4 regions of the Acidipropionibacterium virtanenii genome follow, and region 3 is predicted to be linked to each of the others. Evidence: riboswitches for the same ligand, from Rfam matches in the RefSeq annotation. Region 3 holds a riboswitch; each other region holds the start of a gene.
The links. A riboswitch is a leader RNA that binds a small molecule or an ion and turns the genes downstream of it on or off. The one in region 3 is predicted to bind thiamine pyrophosphate.
Positions count from the first base shown of each region.

Region 1 (4,204 bases), 930 kb from region 3:
GCCACCACCAGCAGCTGGACGATCGCCAGGGAGGAGGCGGCCGGAAGGTCGAGGAACTCGACGGTCTGCAGGTAGATCTCGGTCTCCAGGGTGGAGTACTTCGTCCCTCCCATCACCAGCACCACGCCGAAGGCCGAGGCGCAGAACAGGAACACCACCGAGGCCGCCGAGGCGATGGCCGGGCCCAGCGCCGGCAGGGTCACGGTGCGGAACACCCGGGCCGGCGAGGCACCCAGGGCGGAGGCCGCCTCGCCGCGTCGCGGGTCCAGCTGCGACCACGTGGATCCGACGGTGCGCACCACCACCGAGTAGTTGAAGAACACCAGGGCCGCGGTGATCGCCTGCCAGGAGCCGTCCAGGCCGAGGAATCCCAGCCGGCCGGTGTCGGCCAGCAGGGTGCGGAAGGCGACGCCGACCACCACCGTCGGCAGCACGAAGGGCACCGACACCAGTCCGCGGGCGAGGGTGCGCCCGGGCCAGCGCACCCGGTAGAGCAGGTGGGCTCCGGGGACGCCGAGCAGCAGGCACAGGGCGGTGCCCAGGGCGGCCTGGCCGAGGGTGAAGCGGATGATGCGCCAGGTGCGCGGGGCGGCGAAGGTCGACGCCATCACCGACCAGGTGGGATCGCCGGCCTCGTCGACGAACCCCTTGGCGATGAGGTTGGTGGCGGGGGCGGCGAAGAAGACCGCCAGGAATCCCAGGGTCACTGCCCCGGCGAGCACCCAGCAGGCGCGCCACAGCCGCGTCCCGGCGCGACCCGAGCGGGGCCGGGCACCGGGATGCGGCCGTGAAGGAGCTGCTGTCGCCGCCATCCGATTCAGCCCTGGACGGTGGCCGTCCACTCCTTGACCCAGGTGTTGCGGTTCTTGGCCAGGGTCTTCGGGTCGACGGTGTAGGGCTTCGGGGACAGCGGGGCGAACTTGGTCCACTCGGTCGGCAGCTTCACCGAGGAGTCGATGGGGTACATGTACATCTGGCCGGGGATGTCGGCCTGGGCCTCCTTGGAGAGCAGGAAGTCGATGAAGGCCCTGGCCCCGGCGGTGTTCTTCGCCCCCTTGATGACGCCGGCGTACTCGGTCTGGCGGAAGCAGGTGCCCAGCAGCGCCGAGGTGGACGACGTCTTGCCGTCCTTGGAGACGGTGAAGGCCGGGGAGGTGGAGTAGGACAGCACCAGCGGGTACTTGCCCTTGCCCTCGCCGCCGGAGAAGTCGACGTTGTAGGCGTCCTCCCAGCCCTTGTCCACCTTGAGGCCGTTGCTCTTGAGCCTGGACCAGTAGCCCTTCCAGCCGGACTCGCCCTTGGCGCCGACGGTGGCGGCCAGGAAGGACATGCCCGGGGAGGAGGTGGCGGGGCTGGGGACGACAAGGAGGTTCTTGTAGGCGGGCTTGGCGAGGTCGTCGAGGGTGGTGGGCCTGGCGAGCTTCTTCTGCGCGAACCAGGCGTCGTCGGCGTTGATGCACACGTCGCCCTGGTCGACGGGGGTGAGGTTGTTGCTGGTGGACTTCGCGGCGGAGGTGGCCGAGGAGGGCAGGGCCTTGGAGGTGTAGGGGTCCACGACGCCGGCGTCGACGGCGCGGCTGGAGAAGGTGTTGTCGATGCCGAAGACGACGTCGCCCAGCGGGGAGTTCTTGGTGAGGACGAGCTGGTTGACGACGGCGCCGGCGTCGCCCTGGGCGACGAACTTCGGCGTGTAGCCGGTCTTCTTGGTGAACTCGGCGACGACGTTCTTGCTCATGGCCCACGAGTCGTGGGTGATGATCGTGACCTCTTTGGAGGGGGTTTGCGACGACTGGCCGGACTGGGAGCCCGTCTGACCGCACCCAGCCAGGGCGAGAGTGGTGAGCAGCGCCAGGGCGATACGGCCCCTGCGGTGGTGGAACATGGATCCTCCTGTTTCAAGGAGGGGCTGGGCTCGGCGGCCCGGAGAGGTGCTCGACTCCCTACGCCGGTTCTGTCCTCGCATTCCGAGGCCCGGATCAGGTTCGAGGGTCTGCCCGTTGGGCACTCTCAGCGATTTCTCGCTCCCCTGTCGACCCGCCCGACCATACCAGTGATCCTGTCGAGGATCTCGTACAGTGAATGGCCGTGCCCCTCACGCTCGCGGCCGGCAGCCCGGACCTCCTCGACGCCCTGACCGCCCGCATCCTCGCCGATGCGCACGGCTCGCGGCCGGTGGTGATCCTCGACGGCGGCTCCGGATCGGGCAAGACGACCCTGGCGAACCGGCTGGTCGCAGCGCTGGAGGCGGCATCCGGGAGCGCCTGGCAGCTGGTCCACGACGACTTCTACCCCGGCTGGGCAGGGTTGTCGGCAGCCTGGACGGTGATTCCGGGCGAGATCCTCGCGGCACACGATCCCGGATACCGAATGTGGGACTGGAAGGCCGGCGCTCCCGGCGAGCGGCGTTCCCTCGACCCGCACCGGCCGATCCTGGTGGAGGCCTGCGGCGCGCTGACCCCGGCGTCAGCAGCACTGGCCACCACCACGATCTGGATTCAGGCCGACGCGGCCGTCCGGAAACAGCGGGCCCTGGCCCGTGACGGGGACATGTTCGAGCCGTGGTGGGCGCTGTGGGCGGTGCAGGAGGAGCTGCACCGGCTCCGTCACCGGCCCGGGCACCTCGCCGACGTGCGGATCGTCTGCGAGGAACTGTCGAGTTGATGCTGAATGACGGACATCAACTCGACAGTTCCTCGCAGCCCTGAGCCGGGAACGGGCTTGAGCAGACCAGATTCTCAGCCCGCGACTGTCGTGAACGCGTACTTCAGCACGATCGCCAGGACCATGACCACGGCCAGGGTCCCGAGCGCCCACCAGGTGAGGGACCGCTTCCCCCGCTGCACCCGCTTGGCGTCCTCGAAGAAGACGACCCCGCAGACCGCACCGATCGCGAACCCTCCGACGTGGGCCTGCCAGGCGATGTCGGGGATGAAGAAGACCAGCGCCACGTTGAGCGCCAGCACCATCCACAGCGATCTGGTCGATCCGCCGAGACGCCGCTGCACCACCAGCAGGGTGCCGAACAGGCCGAAGATGGCCCCCGATGCCCCGACCACCCCGTCGTACCAGCCGGGGACCAGTGCGCCGCCGGTCTGCGACCCGGTCGCCATGACCACGAACAGGGCTCCCCCGGCCAGCGCCGAGAGCAGGTAGCTGGCGAGGTACCGTCCTCGTCCGAGGAACCGCTCCAGAGCCCGGCCGAGTGACCACAGCGCGAACATGTTGAACCCGATGTGGGTGATGTTCGTCGAATGGGCGAATGCGGAGGTGAGGAACCGCCACGGCTCGGCCTTCCCGGCGGCGGCGCTCAGTGCGATGTCGTTGACGAAGTCCGGGATGGCCAGCTCACCGAGCCAGACCACCACGCAGATGCCGATGAGGGTCCAGGTGACGACCGGGATGTATCCGTCCCGCCTGGCCATTCAGCGCCTGCCCTTCAGGGCGGTGGCGATGGCGGCGTCAATGGTGGGGTCGGCGAACTCGAAGCCGATCTTCGCCAGCAGGTCGCCGCGCACCCGCTGGCCGGTGAGCAGGGCCTCCTCCACCAGCTGGGTCCCGAAGACGAGTTTGGCCGCCGGCGTCGGCAGCGGCATGAAGTGCGGCCGCCGCAGGGCGCTGGCGTAGGCGTCGATGAAGTCCGAATTGGGCACCGGTTCGGGGGCGACGAGGTTGATCGGGCCCTGGACCCGGTCGTCGGTGAGGGCGGCGATCATCGCGGACACGTGGTCGCGCAGGCTGATCCAGGACAGGTACTGCCGGCCCGATCCCATCCGCCCGCCGAGTCCGAGCCTCACCAGGGGCCGCTGCTTGGCCAGGAACCCTCCCATGGGGGCGATCACCTGGCCGGTGCGCAGGGTCACGGTGCGCACGTCCTCGGGCGCCTCATGGGCGACCGTCTCCCAGCGCAGGCAGACCTCGGCGAGGAATCCCTCCCCGGCGTCGTCGTCCTCGCTCACCCACTCGTCGCCGCGGGGGCCGTAGTAGCCGACCGCGGAGCCGTTGAGGAAGACCTTGCAGCGCTCGGAGCTCTCCAGGGCGCGGGTGACGATCCGTGTCGTGTCGACCCGGGAGGTGACGATGCGGTACTTGCGCTCCTCGGTCCACCGGCCCCCGGCGATGGGTTCGCCGGCGAGGTTGATCACGGCGTCGACGTCGTCGAGGAAGGGCGGGGCGATGGAGAGAGTGTCGAGATCCCAGCGGCGGT
Region 1 is NZ_CP025198.1:777,322-781,525, reverse strand. Features, by position in the region: gene JS278_RS03445 (ABC transporter permease) at 1-812, opposite strand, end outside; gene JS278_RS03440 (thiamine ABC transporter substrate-binding protein) at 818-1,882, opposite strand; TPP riboswitch at 1,921-2,038, opposite strand; gene JS278_RS03435 (nucleoside/nucleotide kinase family protein) at 2,080-2,661, shown strand; gene JS278_RS03430 (rhomboid family intramembrane serine protease) at 2,736-3,422, opposite strand; gene JS278_RS03425 (TIGR01777 family oxidoreductase) at 3,423-4,204, opposite strand, start outside.
Region 1: linked by a shared signal. The riboswitch ahead of JS278_RS03440 (thiamine ABC transporter substrate-binding protein) and the one ahead of JS278_RS15070 (bifunctional hydroxymethylpyrimidine kinase/phosphomethylpyrimidine kinase) in region 3 are both predicted to bind thiamine pyrophosphate.

Region 2 (4,204 bases), 290 kb from region 3:
ATGGGCTCGCCGATGCCGCACAGCACCTTGACGGCCTCGGTGGCCATCGCGGAGCCGATGGTGCCGCACAGCACCCCGAGCACGCCTCCCTCGGCGCAGTTGGGCACCGAGTCGGCGTCGGGGATGTCGGGGAACAGGTCGCGCAGCATCGGCCCCTGGCCGGGCCAGAAGACCGACACCTGCCCCTCGAATCGGAAGATGGTGCCCCAGACCAGCGGCGTGCCGGTGATCTCGGCGGCGTCGTTGGACAGGTACCGGGTGGCGAAGTTGTCCGAACCGTCCACGACCAGGTCGTGGGAGGCGAACAGGTCGAGGGCGTTGTCGGCGTCCAGGCGGCCGACGATCGCGGTGACCCGGGAGGCGGAGTCGAGCCGCAGGGCGGCGTCGCAGGCCGATTCGGCCTTGGGCCGGCCGAGATCAGCCTCGCGGTGGAGCACCTGGCGCTGCAGATTCGACGCCTCGACGACATCGTCGTCGATCACCGTGATCCGCCCCACCCCGGCAGCGACCAGGTACTGCAGCACCGGGGCGCCCAGACCGCCGGCGCCCACCACGAGCACTCTGGCGGCCCGCAGCCGGCGCTGGCCGTCGTCGCCGAATCCGGGCAGGGACAGGTGCCGCGAGTAGCGCACCGCCTCGGCTCCACTGAGCGCCGGGCCCGGGTTCACCAGGGGATTCATGAGGCGGTGACCAGGCCCTCTGTCGGGGAGGAGGCCACGGCGAGGCTGCGCCTGGGGATACGCCCGGCAGCTCGCGCCAGATATCCGGCCTCGACGCCGAGCCTGAAGGCCTGCGCCATGGCGACCGGATCGGCGGCCATGTTGATGGCGGAGGCGGCGAGCACGGCGTCGCACCCCAGCTCCATAGCCAGACAGGCGTCCGAGGCGGTGCCCTGGCCGGCGTCCAGCACGATCGGGACATTCGCGCGAGAGGTGATGAGCTCGATGTTGTGGGGGTTGAGGATGCCCAGGCCGGTGCCGATCGGGGAGCCTCCGGGCATCACCGCGACGACGCCGAGATCCTCCAGGCGCTTGGCCAGGACCGGATCGTCGTTGGTATAGGCGAAGACCTTGAACCCCTTGCCGACAAGGGTCTTCGTGGCGTCGAGGAGTTCGGGGGCGTCGGGCAGGATGGTGCCGTCGCCGACCACCACCTCCAACTTGATCCAGTCCGTCTCCAGGGCCTCGCGGGCCAGTTCGGCGGTGAGCACCGCGTCGGCGGCGGTGCTGCAGCCGGCGGTGTTGGGCAGGAAGCGCTGCCCGAGTCGCTCCAGCATCGGGAACAACTCGTCTCCCTCGCCGGGCTTGAGTTTGCGCATGGCCACGGTGGCCAGGGTGGAGCCGGCGGCCTCGATGGTCCGGGCGAGGATGTCGTGATCGGCGGCGTGGCCGGTGCCCATGATGAGCCGGGAGCTCAGCGTGACGCCGTCGATGGTCAGTCCGGTGTCAGTCAGTGATGTGTCAGTCATGTGTGTCTCTTCGAGGTGAGGTCAGCCGCCCTGTACGGCGGTGACGATGTCGACGTTCTGTCCGGGAGCCAGTGCGGTGGCCTGCCATCGGCTGCGCGGTACGACGGCTTTGTCGATGGCCACCGCGACGCCGAGCCGGCCGCCGTCGGTGGGGCGGCCGTCGGGGCCGAGGTTTCTGCCGATGCGTGCGGCCACCAGGTCCAGGACGGTCTCTCCCGGGCGTGACTGGTAGCTCTCGCCGTTGACTGTCAGCATGATCGCGCATCGCTCCTTTCCTCCGGCGGCATGACCCGCATCAGGTGTGACGGTCGGCTTGCGCCCTCTCAGCCCCGCTGTGGGGCTCCCGTAGGTCTCGAACTATACGCACCCTCGGGCGCCGGGAACAGGTGGGGATGGTGCCGGTGGGCTGGGCGGGAACTGATAGCGGTTGGGATCGCCACCCATAATTGCCGCATGTCCCCGTCCGACATCCGCCCGTCCGGCAGCCCCTCCTCCGAGGATGAGTTCGCGCTCATCGACCAGGCAGCTGCCGAACTCGGCCTGATAGCACCGCCCGTCACCCGCGTGGGTGACGCCGTCTCGGCCCTGGTCTGGGGGGATCATCCGGCGCGGGTGGTGCTGCTGCACGGGATGGCGCTCAACGCCCACACCTGGGACATGACCCTGCTGCACTGGTCGGCACGGCGGGACGGCGTCGACGTGGTGGCGGTGGATCTGCCCGGCCACGGCGAGTCGGCCTGGCGACAGGACCGCGACTACTCCCCCGCCACGCTGGCGCACGCGCTGAACTCCTTCCTCGACGAATTGCTGGAGCACGGCGTGCTGGCCGGACCGCTGACTCTGGTGGGGCACTCCCTGGGCGGGCTGACGGCGATCGAGCTGGCCGCCGGGCGCCGCGACGTCGCCCATGTCATCGCTCTGGACTCGCTGCCCGGCCTGGTGGAGACCGGCCAGGGTGGGGCGTTCATGGAACGGCTGCGGGCCATGGTCGGCGGGCCGACGGTCTTCGCCTCCCGCGACGAGATCGTGGCGTCGGCGATGGCCCTGGGGTTCGGCGGGAGGTCCGAGGCCGCGGTGCGCCGCGGGGTGATCCACAACACGCGGGTGCTGGCCGACGGCACCGTTCAATGGAAGCATCACGTCGCCCAGTTGGGCATCGACGACCTGGTCTCGACACTGGGTGACGGCGCGGCCGGCTGGGAGCGCCTGACGTCACTGCCCGCCGGCTTCGACGTCATCGCCGCCAGCAACGGCGTCCTGGCCCCCGCGCAGCTCGAGCGGCTGAACGCCGTGCGGCCGGCGTCACGGATCGTCACCCTGGAGTCGGGCCACAATCTGCAGGAGGACGTGCCGCAGGAGTTGGCGGGGACGCTCGCCGGGCTGGTCTGACGCGGCGGACGCCTCGACTGTCGACCGTGGTTGCCGACGCCGTCGACCGCGTTATCCCTCCTGAGATTCTGACAGTAGCTTGAGAATTTCTCAGCATGCTCTTACTGTCGGGGGCAGCGGGTCGCGACGCGGCCCACCGTTCGGAAGGAAACCGCAGATGGCAAGCACCAACACCACGAACTCCGCGAAGTCGTTCCGACGTGTCGCCGCCCTCGGCGCCGCCGCCGGTATCGCCGTCATGGGCTCAGTAGCCCAGCAGGCACACGCCGCACCCGTCTCCCAGCCCAAGGCTCCGGCCCAGGTCTCCCACGCCGCCCAGGCCCCCAAGGCCCAGCACGCCGCGAGCCCCTCGAAGGTCTCGCAGACCCGTACGCACGTCTGGGCGACCACCGATGTCAACGTCCGCTCCGGTGCGGGCACCGATCACTCACGCATCGGGCTGCTGCGCACCGGCCACTACACCACCCAGCTCGAACCCTCGCAGAACGGCTGGACGAAGGTCCGCTACCACGGCCAGGTGGGCTACATCTACAGCCAGTACCTCAGCCACTCCGCCACCTCCGCGAGCGGCGGCCAGGCGGGCAGTGGCCATTCGAGCAGTGGTCAGTCGAGCAACAGCTACACCCCGCGTCACTCGGCCGGCTCCAGCTCGAGTTCCTCCAGCGAGAGCAAGAACTACACGCCCCGTCGTTCGGCGGAGTCCACCTACTCGTCGGGCTCCTCGAGCACCGGTGGCGGCGGCTCCTGCCAGGCCTCCTTCTACGGCGAGGGTTCCCAGACCGCGTCCGGCGAGTCCTTCGACTCCTCGGCCATGACCGCGGCCCACAAGACCTACAAGTTCGGCACCAAGCTCAAGGTGACCAATCAGGCCAACGGCAAGTCCGTCGTCGTGCGGATCAACGACCGCGGACCCTACGTGTCCGGCCGCTGCCTCGACCTGTCCACCGGCGCCTTCTCCCAGATCGCCAGCACTGGCGCCGGTGTGGCCAGTGTGAGCTACCAGGTGGTCAGCTGACCCTGGGGCCGCGGCCGCCATCTGGAGAGAAGAGGCTCAGCATGATGACAATCGCGAGATCCTGAGTGGAGCGTCCCACCGTTGACGACCACCAGGCTCATGGATCTACCGTGTTGGGGCCGAGCGAAGTAGCGATGTCCGTCTCAGAGGATCTCCAGCGGCACGGGCTCCGGGGGCACCGGGAAGGCGGCGTCCAGGGCGGCCAGGTCCTCGTCGGAGAGGGTGAGATCACCGGCCATGGCGTTCTCCTTGGCGTGGGCCGGTGAGCCGGTCCTCGGGATCGCCAGGACGTCGCCGGAACGGATGGTCCAGGCCAGCGCCACCTGCGCCGG
Region 2 is NZ_CP025198.1:141,291-145,494, reverse strand. Features, by position in the region: partial or broken gene JS278_RS00675 (HesA/MoeB/ThiF family protein) at 1-680, opposite strand, end outside; gene JS278_RS00670 (thiazole synthase) at 677-1,468, opposite strand; gene thiS (sulfur carrier protein ThiS) at 1,490-1,723, opposite strand; TPP riboswitch at 1,724-1,825, opposite strand; gene JS278_RS00660 (alpha/beta hydrolase) at 1,922-2,857, shown strand; gene JS278_RS00655 (septal ring lytic transglycosylase RlpA family protein) at 3,015-3,872, shown strand; gene JS278_RS00650 (aldo/keto reductase) at 4,016-4,204, opposite strand, start outside.
Region 2: linked by a shared signal. The riboswitch ahead of thiS (sulfur carrier protein ThiS) and the one ahead of JS278_RS15070 (bifunctional hydroxymethylpyrimidine kinase/phosphomethylpyrimidine kinase) in region 3 are both predicted to bind thiamine pyrophosphate.

Region 3 (4,204 bases):
CCTCGGGCCTGATGATCGTCTCCGGGCTGGGCAACATGCCCTGGGACGTGCTCCACCAGGGCATCGCGGCGCACACCCCGCTGAGCACCGGCCAGGCGGCGATCGGGCTGTCGGTGCTCGTGCTGCTGCTGTGGATCCCGCTGCGCCAGCGGATCGGGCCGGGCACCGTGGCCAACGCCGTGGTCGTCGGCGTGGTGATCGACGCCACCACCTCCGTGGTGCGCCGGCCCGGCCCCCTGTGGGCCGACCTGACGATGGTCCTGGGGGCGGTGGTCCTCAACGGCTTCGCCACCGTGCTGTACATTTCGCCGGCCTTGGGGCCCGGTCCCCGCGACGGCCTCATGACGGGCCTGGTGGCGCGCACGGGGAAACCGGTGGCGCTGCTGCGGTCGGGGATCGAGGTGGTGGTGATGGCCGCCGGCTGGGCCCTGGGCGGCCGCCTGTTCATCGCGACCTTCGTCTACGCCTTCGGCATCGGCCCGGTGACCCGCCTCTTCCTCGGGCTGGCAGCCAGGGTGCTGAGCCCTTCATCGTCACTGAGCCCTCACTCGACTGACTGACGCTCTCAGTGACGAAAGTGACGCCCTCACTGACGAAAGTGTCCCCATCAGTCTAGGAACTGAGGCTCTCAGTGTATAAACTGAGGCCATCACTGAGAGACCTGAGGTGCCGCCATGGAAGAGATGGAGATTCTTGAGACCGTCAACCGCCTGCGCAGGCAGCGCAGCGATGACGCGACGGTGGAGGCCAAGAGTGCTGTCGGTGGGGTGCCGAGAGATGTCTGGGCCACGGTGAGTGCCTTCGCCAACACCGATGGAGGAGACATTCTGCTCGGTCTTGATGAACGTCACGAGTTCGAGCCCGCTCCAGGTTTCGACGCCCAGAGGACGATCGACGCCGTGGCCTCCGGACTCATCGAGAAGCCTGGAGAGAGATCGAAAGTCACGCCGGTACCGCCCAACATCCTGAACCGTATGACCGTGGACGGGGCCCCGGTGGTGAACCTGAGGGTGGATCCGATGCCGGACGCCCCGGGGCCGTGCTTCGTCACGGATCAGGGAATCAGCAAAGGTTCGTACCGAAGGTGGGACGACAAGAACGTCCGGCTCAGTGCATACGAGATCTACCTGCTGAGTCATCGCACCGAGATGCTGGGGACCGATCGGGAGGTCGTGGACGGGGCGACGGTCGACGATCTGGACGAGGATCTCATTCAGACGCTGATCGAACGCCTGAGGAGACTCGGCTCACGGGCGGTCTCGGGTGCCGAGTCCGAACATGAGGTGAGGGTCAGGCTGAACCTCACGGACAAGAAGGATCGGCCTCTGCTGGCCGGGATGCTCTCCGCTGGTCAATACCCTCAGCAGTTCTACCCGCAGCTCTTCATCGACGTGACCACCCACCCCGACATCCGGAAATCAGATCCGGGAGCCGCGGTGAGATTCGTCGACCGCCGCATCTGCGAGGGGCCCGTCCCCCTGATGGTCAAGGACGCCGTGGCCGCCGTCCTCTCGAATCTCCGCACGGTTCATGTCGTGGACGGGGTCTCGGGCCGTGATGTCCCGGAGATCCCGGTGGAGGTTCTCCGTGAGGCCATTACGAACGCTCTCACCCATCGGGACTACAGCGTCCAGGCCCGTGGACAGCAGGTCGGAGTGGACATCTACACCGATCGGGTCGAGGTGACCAGCCCGGGCGGGTTCTGGGGAGGCGTCACGGCGGAGAACATCGCCGATGGTGTGTCACGGTCCCGCAACGAGAGCCTGGCCAAACTGCTGACCTTGGTCCCGATGCCGGGCGAGGACTCCACGGTGAGCGAGAACCAGGGGTCCGGGGTCCTCCTGATGGATTCCGCGATGCGTGCGCGGGGCCTCCCGGCCCCGCGGTTCGAAGCCACCATCGACCAGGTGCGGGTGGTCCTGGTCCGGGGCGTGCAGACCGGCGGGGCCGTCCCGGAACTCACCGACAAGCAGGATGAAATTCTGGACGCACTCCGCGGTCAGGACCAGATGACGATGCGCGAACTGGCACAGGCCACCGGGCGCAGCGTGCCGGCACTGCGACCACAGGTCAGGGGCCTGGTGGAGGCGGGCCTGGTGGAGGCGACCGCTCCGGCGACCAGCAGGAACAGGGCCTATCGCCTTCCGGACGGGGGGAAGTACGACGACCGATACTCCGTGACATACTGAGCCCCGGACACGGGGTGCGCGATCGGATGCGCTGAGAACACACCCGTGGAACCTGATCTAGTTCGGACTAGCGAAGGGATGTCCCGGTGACCTCTCACCTCCACCCGCTCACAGAGCCTCCGGCCGCCCGCGTACCCCGCGTCCTGTCGATCGCCGGGACCGACCCCTCCGGGGGCGCCGGCACCGCCGCCGACATGAAGTCCATCACCGCGGCGGGCGGCTATGGCATGACGGTCGTCACCTGCCTGGTGGCCCAGAACACCACCGGGGTGCGCGCCATCCACACCCCGCCGGTCGATTTCCTCGCCGCGCAGCTGGAATCGGTCTCCGACGACGTCGTGGTCGACGCCGTCAAGACCGGCATGCTCGGCACCGCCGGGATCATCGCGACGGTTGAATCCTGGCTGGACGCCCACCGGCCCCCGGTGCTCGTCGTCGACCCCGTCATGGTCGCCACCAGCGGCGACCGGCTGCTGCAGCCCGACGCCGAGGAGGCCATGCGCCGCTTCTGTCGGCGGGCCACTGTCGTCACCCCCAACATCCCCGAACTCGCCGTGCTGGCCGGCGCCGAGCCCGCCGCCGACCAGGACGCCGCCGTCGCGCAGGCCCGGGAGTGGGCCGCCCGGACCGGGGTCGCCGTCATCGTCAAGACCGGCCATCTCGACTCCCGGCTCACCACCAACCTGTGGGTCGGCCCCGACGGAGTCCTCGCCGAGGCGCCCAGCAGCCGCGTCGAGACCACCAGCACGCACGGCACCGGATGCTCGCTCTCCTCGGCCCTGGCCACCCGACTAGGAGCCGGTGACACCCCCGTGCGGGCCCTGAGATGGACCACCGACTGGCTCCACGAGGCCATCGAGCACGGCGCCGCGCTGCACGTCGGCAGGGGTCACGGCCCCGTCGACCACGGCCACCGGGCACGGCGTCTGGCAGTCGCGGCCTCACCCGCACCCTGGCTGGCCGACGACGCCGTGGCGCCGCGACTCGAGGCCCCCGACCAGCTGGCGCCCGGCACCGAACCGGCGCCGGCGTCCATCCCCGCGGCCGGACCGTGGACCCGGGCCCTGTGGAGGGCCGGCAGCGACCTGGCCCGCAGCATCCACGGCGGCGGTTTCGTGACGGCGCTGGTCGACGGCACCCTGCCGGAGCATGCCTTCACCTTCTACCTGGCCCAGGACGCCCGGTACCTCGCCGGCTACGCGCGGGCCCTCGCCGCGGTGGCGGCCGGCTCCACCGATCCGGCCGAGGTCGCCGACTGGGCGGGAGGGGCCGCCACCTGCCATCTCGTCGAGGCCGAGCTGCACCGCGGCTGGCTGTCCGGGCGGTCCTGCGCCCCCAGCCCGGTGACCAGCGCCTACGTCGACTTCCTGGTGGCCAGGACAGTCCTGGACGGCCACACCGTCGGCGTGGCGACCGTGCTGCCCTGCTACTGGCTGTACGCCGAGGTGGGGGCCGCGATGCCCGGAGTCGCCGACGACCATCCCTACGCCGCCTGGCTGCAGACCTACTCCGACGACGCCTTCACCGCCGCGACCTGGATCGCCATCGGGCACGCCGAGAGGGCCATGACCGACGCCTCGCCCGCCGAGCGGGCCGCCGCGGCCAGGGCCTACCTCATCGCCTGCCGCCACGAGGCCGAATTCTTCGACCAGGCCCTGCGCACCACCGGGGCCCTCTCATGACGCCCGACCTGCCGCACGGCGCCGACCAGACACTGAACGATGACAAGGGGATACACGTATGACAAGCGCGGACGAACTCGACCTTCGGTGCTACCTGGTGACCTCCGGTCACGACCGGCACACTGTCGAGACCGCTGCCGCAGCCGCCGCAGCCGGAGCCGGGATGATCCAAGTGCGGTGCAAGGAGGCCGGCACGGCAGAGCTGCTCGAACTGCTCACCGCCGTCGCCGAGGCCGTCCGCGACGTCGCCCCGGCCACCCGGGTGATCGTCGACGACCGCGCCGACGTGGCCTTCGCCGCCCGGTACGCCGGCGCCCCGGTGGCCGGGGTGCA
Region 3 is NZ_CP025198.1:3,283,280-3,287,483, reverse strand. Features, by position in the region: gene yczE (membrane protein YczE) at 1-560, shown strand, start outside; gene JS278_RS15075 (ATP-binding protein) at 675-2,189, shown strand; TPP riboswitch at 2,190-2,285, shown strand; gene JS278_RS15070 (bifunctional hydroxymethylpyrimidine kinase/phosphomethylpyrimidine kinase) at 2,276-3,871, shown strand; gene JS278_RS15065 (thiamine phosphate synthase) at 3,930-4,204, shown strand, end outside.

Region 4 (4,204 bases), 340 kb from region 3:
CAGACCGGCTCGGGCACCCAGTCGAATATGAACACCAACGAGGTGATCTCCAACCGCGCCATCGAGATCGCCGGCGGGCAGATGGGCTCCAAGGCGCCCGTCCACCCCAACGACCACGTCAACCGGGGTCAGTCCTCCAACGACACCTTCCCGACCGCCATGCACATCGCCGTGGTCACCGAGATCAACGAGAAGCTGTACCCGGCGGTCTCTCAGCTGCGCGACACCCTCGACGCCAAGGCCAAGCAGTACGACGACGTCGTCATGGTGGGCCGCACCCACCTGCAGGACGCCACCCCGATCCGTCTCGGCCAGGTCATCTCCGGCTGGGTCGCCCAGCTCGACTTCGCCCTGGACGGCATCCGCTACGCCGACTCGCGGGCCCGCGAACTGGCCATCGGCGGCACCGCCGTGGGCACCGGCCTCAACGCCCACCCGAGGTTCGGCGTCACCGTCGCCAAGCACGTCACCGAGGAGACCGGCCTGGAGTTCAAGCAGGCCGAGAACCTCTTCGCCGCGCTGAGCGCCCACGACGCCCTGGTGCAGGTCTCCGGCTCCCTGCGGGTGCTGGCCGACGCGCTGATGAAGATCGCCAACGACGTCCGCTGGTACGCCTCCGGCCCCCGCAACGGCATCGGCGAGCTGCTCATCCCCGAGAACGAGCCCGGCTCCTCGATCATGCCCGGCAAGGTGAACCCGACCCAGTGCGAGGCCATGACGATGGTCGCCACCCGGGTCTTCGGCAACGACGCCACCGTCGGCTTCGCCGGTTCCCAGGGCAACTTCCAGCTCAACGTGTTCAAGCCCGTCATGGCCCACGCCTGCCTGGAGTCGATCCGCCTGCTCTCGGACGCCTGCGTGTCCTTCGACACCCACTGCGCCTACGGCATCGAGCCGAACATGGACAAGATCAACGAGAACCTGGACAAGAACCTCATGCAGGTGACCGCCCTCAACCGCCACATCGGTTACGACCTGGCCTCGAAGATCGCCAAGAACGCCCACCACCAGGGCATCTCGCTGCGCGAGTCGGCCCTGACCGTCGGCGGGATGACCGCCGAGGACTTCGACAAGTGGGTAGTCCCCGCCGATATGACCCATCCGTCCGCGGCTGAATAATCAATGGAGGGGGCAACCCCCCACCGAGGATTTTCCTCCCAACACGCCGTCATCGCGCTCTCCAGAGCTGCGGGACGGCGTGTTGGGAGTGAATCCTACGAGGCGACGATGCCCGGCAGACCCGGATCGTCCATCCAGGGCAGCAGGGGCTCGAACCGGTCCTTCCAGGATCCGCCGTCCAGGGCCGTCAGAAGGCCGGTCACGCCGCCCTCTCCCAACGCCCGGCACAGCGCCGCGAAGGTCACCGCGGCATTGGTCGCCGGGCCCCCGGCGCCCGTGAAGCTCCCCACCGAGAGGGTCTTGGCCGTCAGCTCGGGCCGGTGATCGACCCCTCCATGTCGAGATGAGACCCGCCCGAACAGCACCGGGAGCGGGGTCTAGGGTGGGCCACATCCCACGGGAGTCCTCGGCAGAGGACTGAGATCGGGCTCACGCCGCCCGGACCGTTCGAACCTGTTCGGATCATGCCGACGTAGGAAGAAGGAGCTGACTGGCATGCCCATGTCCACCCGCACCACCCCCGAGAAGGACGCCACGACTGCGCGCCCGGACGGGGAGAACTACCCCACCCACCACCTCGGCCATCTGGTCGACGCCGCCCACGGGATCGACGTCCCGGTCACCATGATCAACCAGGACGACGCCCCCGACGGCAGCGCCAATCCCCCGCTGGCGGTCTACCGCACCATCGGCCCCGACTGCGACGTCACCCGCGGCCTGCCGTCGCTGCGCTCCGGATGGATCACCGGGCGCGACGACGTCGAGAGCTACGAGCCGCGAGGCCGTGATCTGTCGGACGACGGCCGCTCGGCGGTGCGCCGCGGTGCCGCCAGCCAGGAATGGAAGGGGGAACGGCGTCCCCCGCTGCGGGCCCGGGCCGGCGCCACCGTCACCCAGATGCACTACGCGCGGGTCGGCGTCATCACCCCCGAGATGCGCTACGTGGCGCTGCGCGAGGGCTGCGACGTCTCCCTGGTGCGCGACGAGCTGGCCGCCGGGAGAGCGATCATCCCCGCCAACGTCAACCACCCCGAGGCCGAACCCATGATCATCGGGAAGGCCTTCGGGGTGAAGGTCAACGCCAATATCGGCAACTCGGCCGTCACCTCGTCGATCGCCGACGAGGTGGACAAGCTGCGCTGGGCCACCCGCTGGGGCGCCGACACCGTGATGGACCTGTCCACCGGCGACGACATCCACACCACCCGCGAGTGGATCCTGCGCAACTCCCCGGTGCCGATCGGCACCGTGCCGATCTACCAGGCTCTGGAGAAGGTGGACGGGGATCACCAGGCGCTCACCTGGGAGATCTTCCGCGACACCGTCATCGAGCAGTGCGAGCAGGGCGTCGACTACATGACGATCCACGCCGGGGTGCTGCTGCGCTACGTGCCGCTGACCGCCGACCGGGTCACCGGGATCGTCTCGCGCGGCGGATCGATCCTGGCCGGCTGGTGCCTGGCCCACCACCGGGAGAACTTCCTATACGAGCACTTCGACGAGCTCTGCGAGATCTTCGCCCGCTACGACGTCGCCTTCTCCCTGGGTGACGGGCTGCGGCCCGGATGCCTGGCGGATGCCGACGACGCCGCCCAGTTCGCCGAACTCGACACCCTGGCCGAGCTCACGAAGCGGGCCTGGGAGCATGACGTCCAGGTGATGGTGGAGGGGCCCGGCCACATCCCCTTCCACCTGGTCCGCGAGAACGTGGAGCGCCAGCAGGAGCTGTGCGACGGCGCCCCCTTCTACACCCTGGGGCCGCTGGTCACCGACATCGCGCCCGGCTACGACCACATCACCTCGGCCATCGGTGCCACCGAGATCGCCCGCTACGGCACGGCGATGCTGTGCTACGTCACCCCCAAGGAGCACCTCGGGCTGCCCGATCGCGACGACGTCAAGACCGGCGTCATCACCTACCGGATCGCCGCCCACGCGGCCGACGTCGCCAAAGGCCACCCCGGAGCCCGGGAGCGCGACGACGCCCTGTCGAAGGCGCGCTTCGAGTTCCGCTGGCGCGACCAGTTCGGGCTGTCCCTGGACCCGCAGACCGCCGAGTCGATGCACGACGAGACCCTGCCCGCCGAGCCCGCGAAGACGGCCCACTTCTGCTCCATGTGCGGGCCGAAGTTCTGCTCGATGAGGATCTCCCAGGACATCCGCGACGACTTCGGTGACGCCGCCGAGCAGCGACGGGTGGCCGAGGCCGGAATGGCCGCGAAGGCGGCGGAGTTCAGGGCCTCCGGAGGAGAGGTGTACCTGCCGGACCCGGTGCGCCGCTGAGCGGTCAGGGGCCGGTGGGGGAACCGGTCACCCACTGTGGGCGGTGAGCTGTGTCGAGTTGATGCTGGTCATTCCGCATCAACTCGACACAGTGTCGCGGATCAGACCACCGACTCCCGGTGCATGTCGGTGTAGTTCACCTGGTGGGAGTCCAGCAGCTGGGCCAGCGCCTCGTAGTCGTTCTGCTCGAGGAAGGTGCGCTCGGCCTCGGTGATCGGCACCGCCATCAGCCAGTGCACCTTGAGGTCGTCATCGATCTCCACCGCACCGAGATCCCCGGCGGTGAAGGGGTGCGACCACATGATGTGCGGGGTGGTGGCCTTGTCGTCGTAGAGGGAGACGACGTCGCCGTAGACGACGCCGGGGGCCATCATCCAGCCGTCCTGGAGCACCGCGAAGGCGCAGGATCCCAGGATCTTGCCCATGACGTCGGAACCGGGCATGCCGACCGCCATCAGCTCGACGCGGACGTCCAGCTTCGTGCCGTCGGCCATCGGCAGTTCATTGGGCCGGGCGTGCAGGGTGACGGTCGACCAGGTCGTCCAGCCGGGGGCCGGTGCGTCGGCACAGGTGAGGACGTCGACGCGGTTGTCGCCGGCGGCGTCCACCATCCCCTCGACATTCGGCGTCCCGCCGATCGACCCGACGGCGGCGCCCACGACTGCAGGGCCGGTCGGGGGCAGGGTCTCGGGGACCGCGACGTCGGCAGGCAGCTCCTCGGGGTCTATGGGCCCGGGGACGAATCCCCCGGGTAGTCGGGCAGCGTCCATATGGTCGTCGTTGGTCACGCCCTCACCTTAAT
Region 4 is NZ_CP025198.1:186,714-190,917, reverse strand. Features, by position in the region: gene fumC (class II fumarate hydratase) at 1-1,119, shown strand, start outside; gene JS278_RS00845 (hypothetical protein) at 1,215-1,484, opposite strand; TPP riboswitch at 1,508-1,615, shown strand; gene thiC (phosphomethylpyrimidine synthase ThiC) at 1,615-3,402, shown strand; gene JS278_RS00835 (suppressor of fused domain protein) at 3,504-4,190, opposite strand.
Region 4: linked by a shared signal. The riboswitch ahead of thiC (phosphomethylpyrimidine synthase ThiC) and the one ahead of JS278_RS15070 (bifunctional hydroxymethylpyrimidine kinase/phosphomethylpyrimidine kinase) in region 3 are both predicted to bind thiamine pyrophosphate.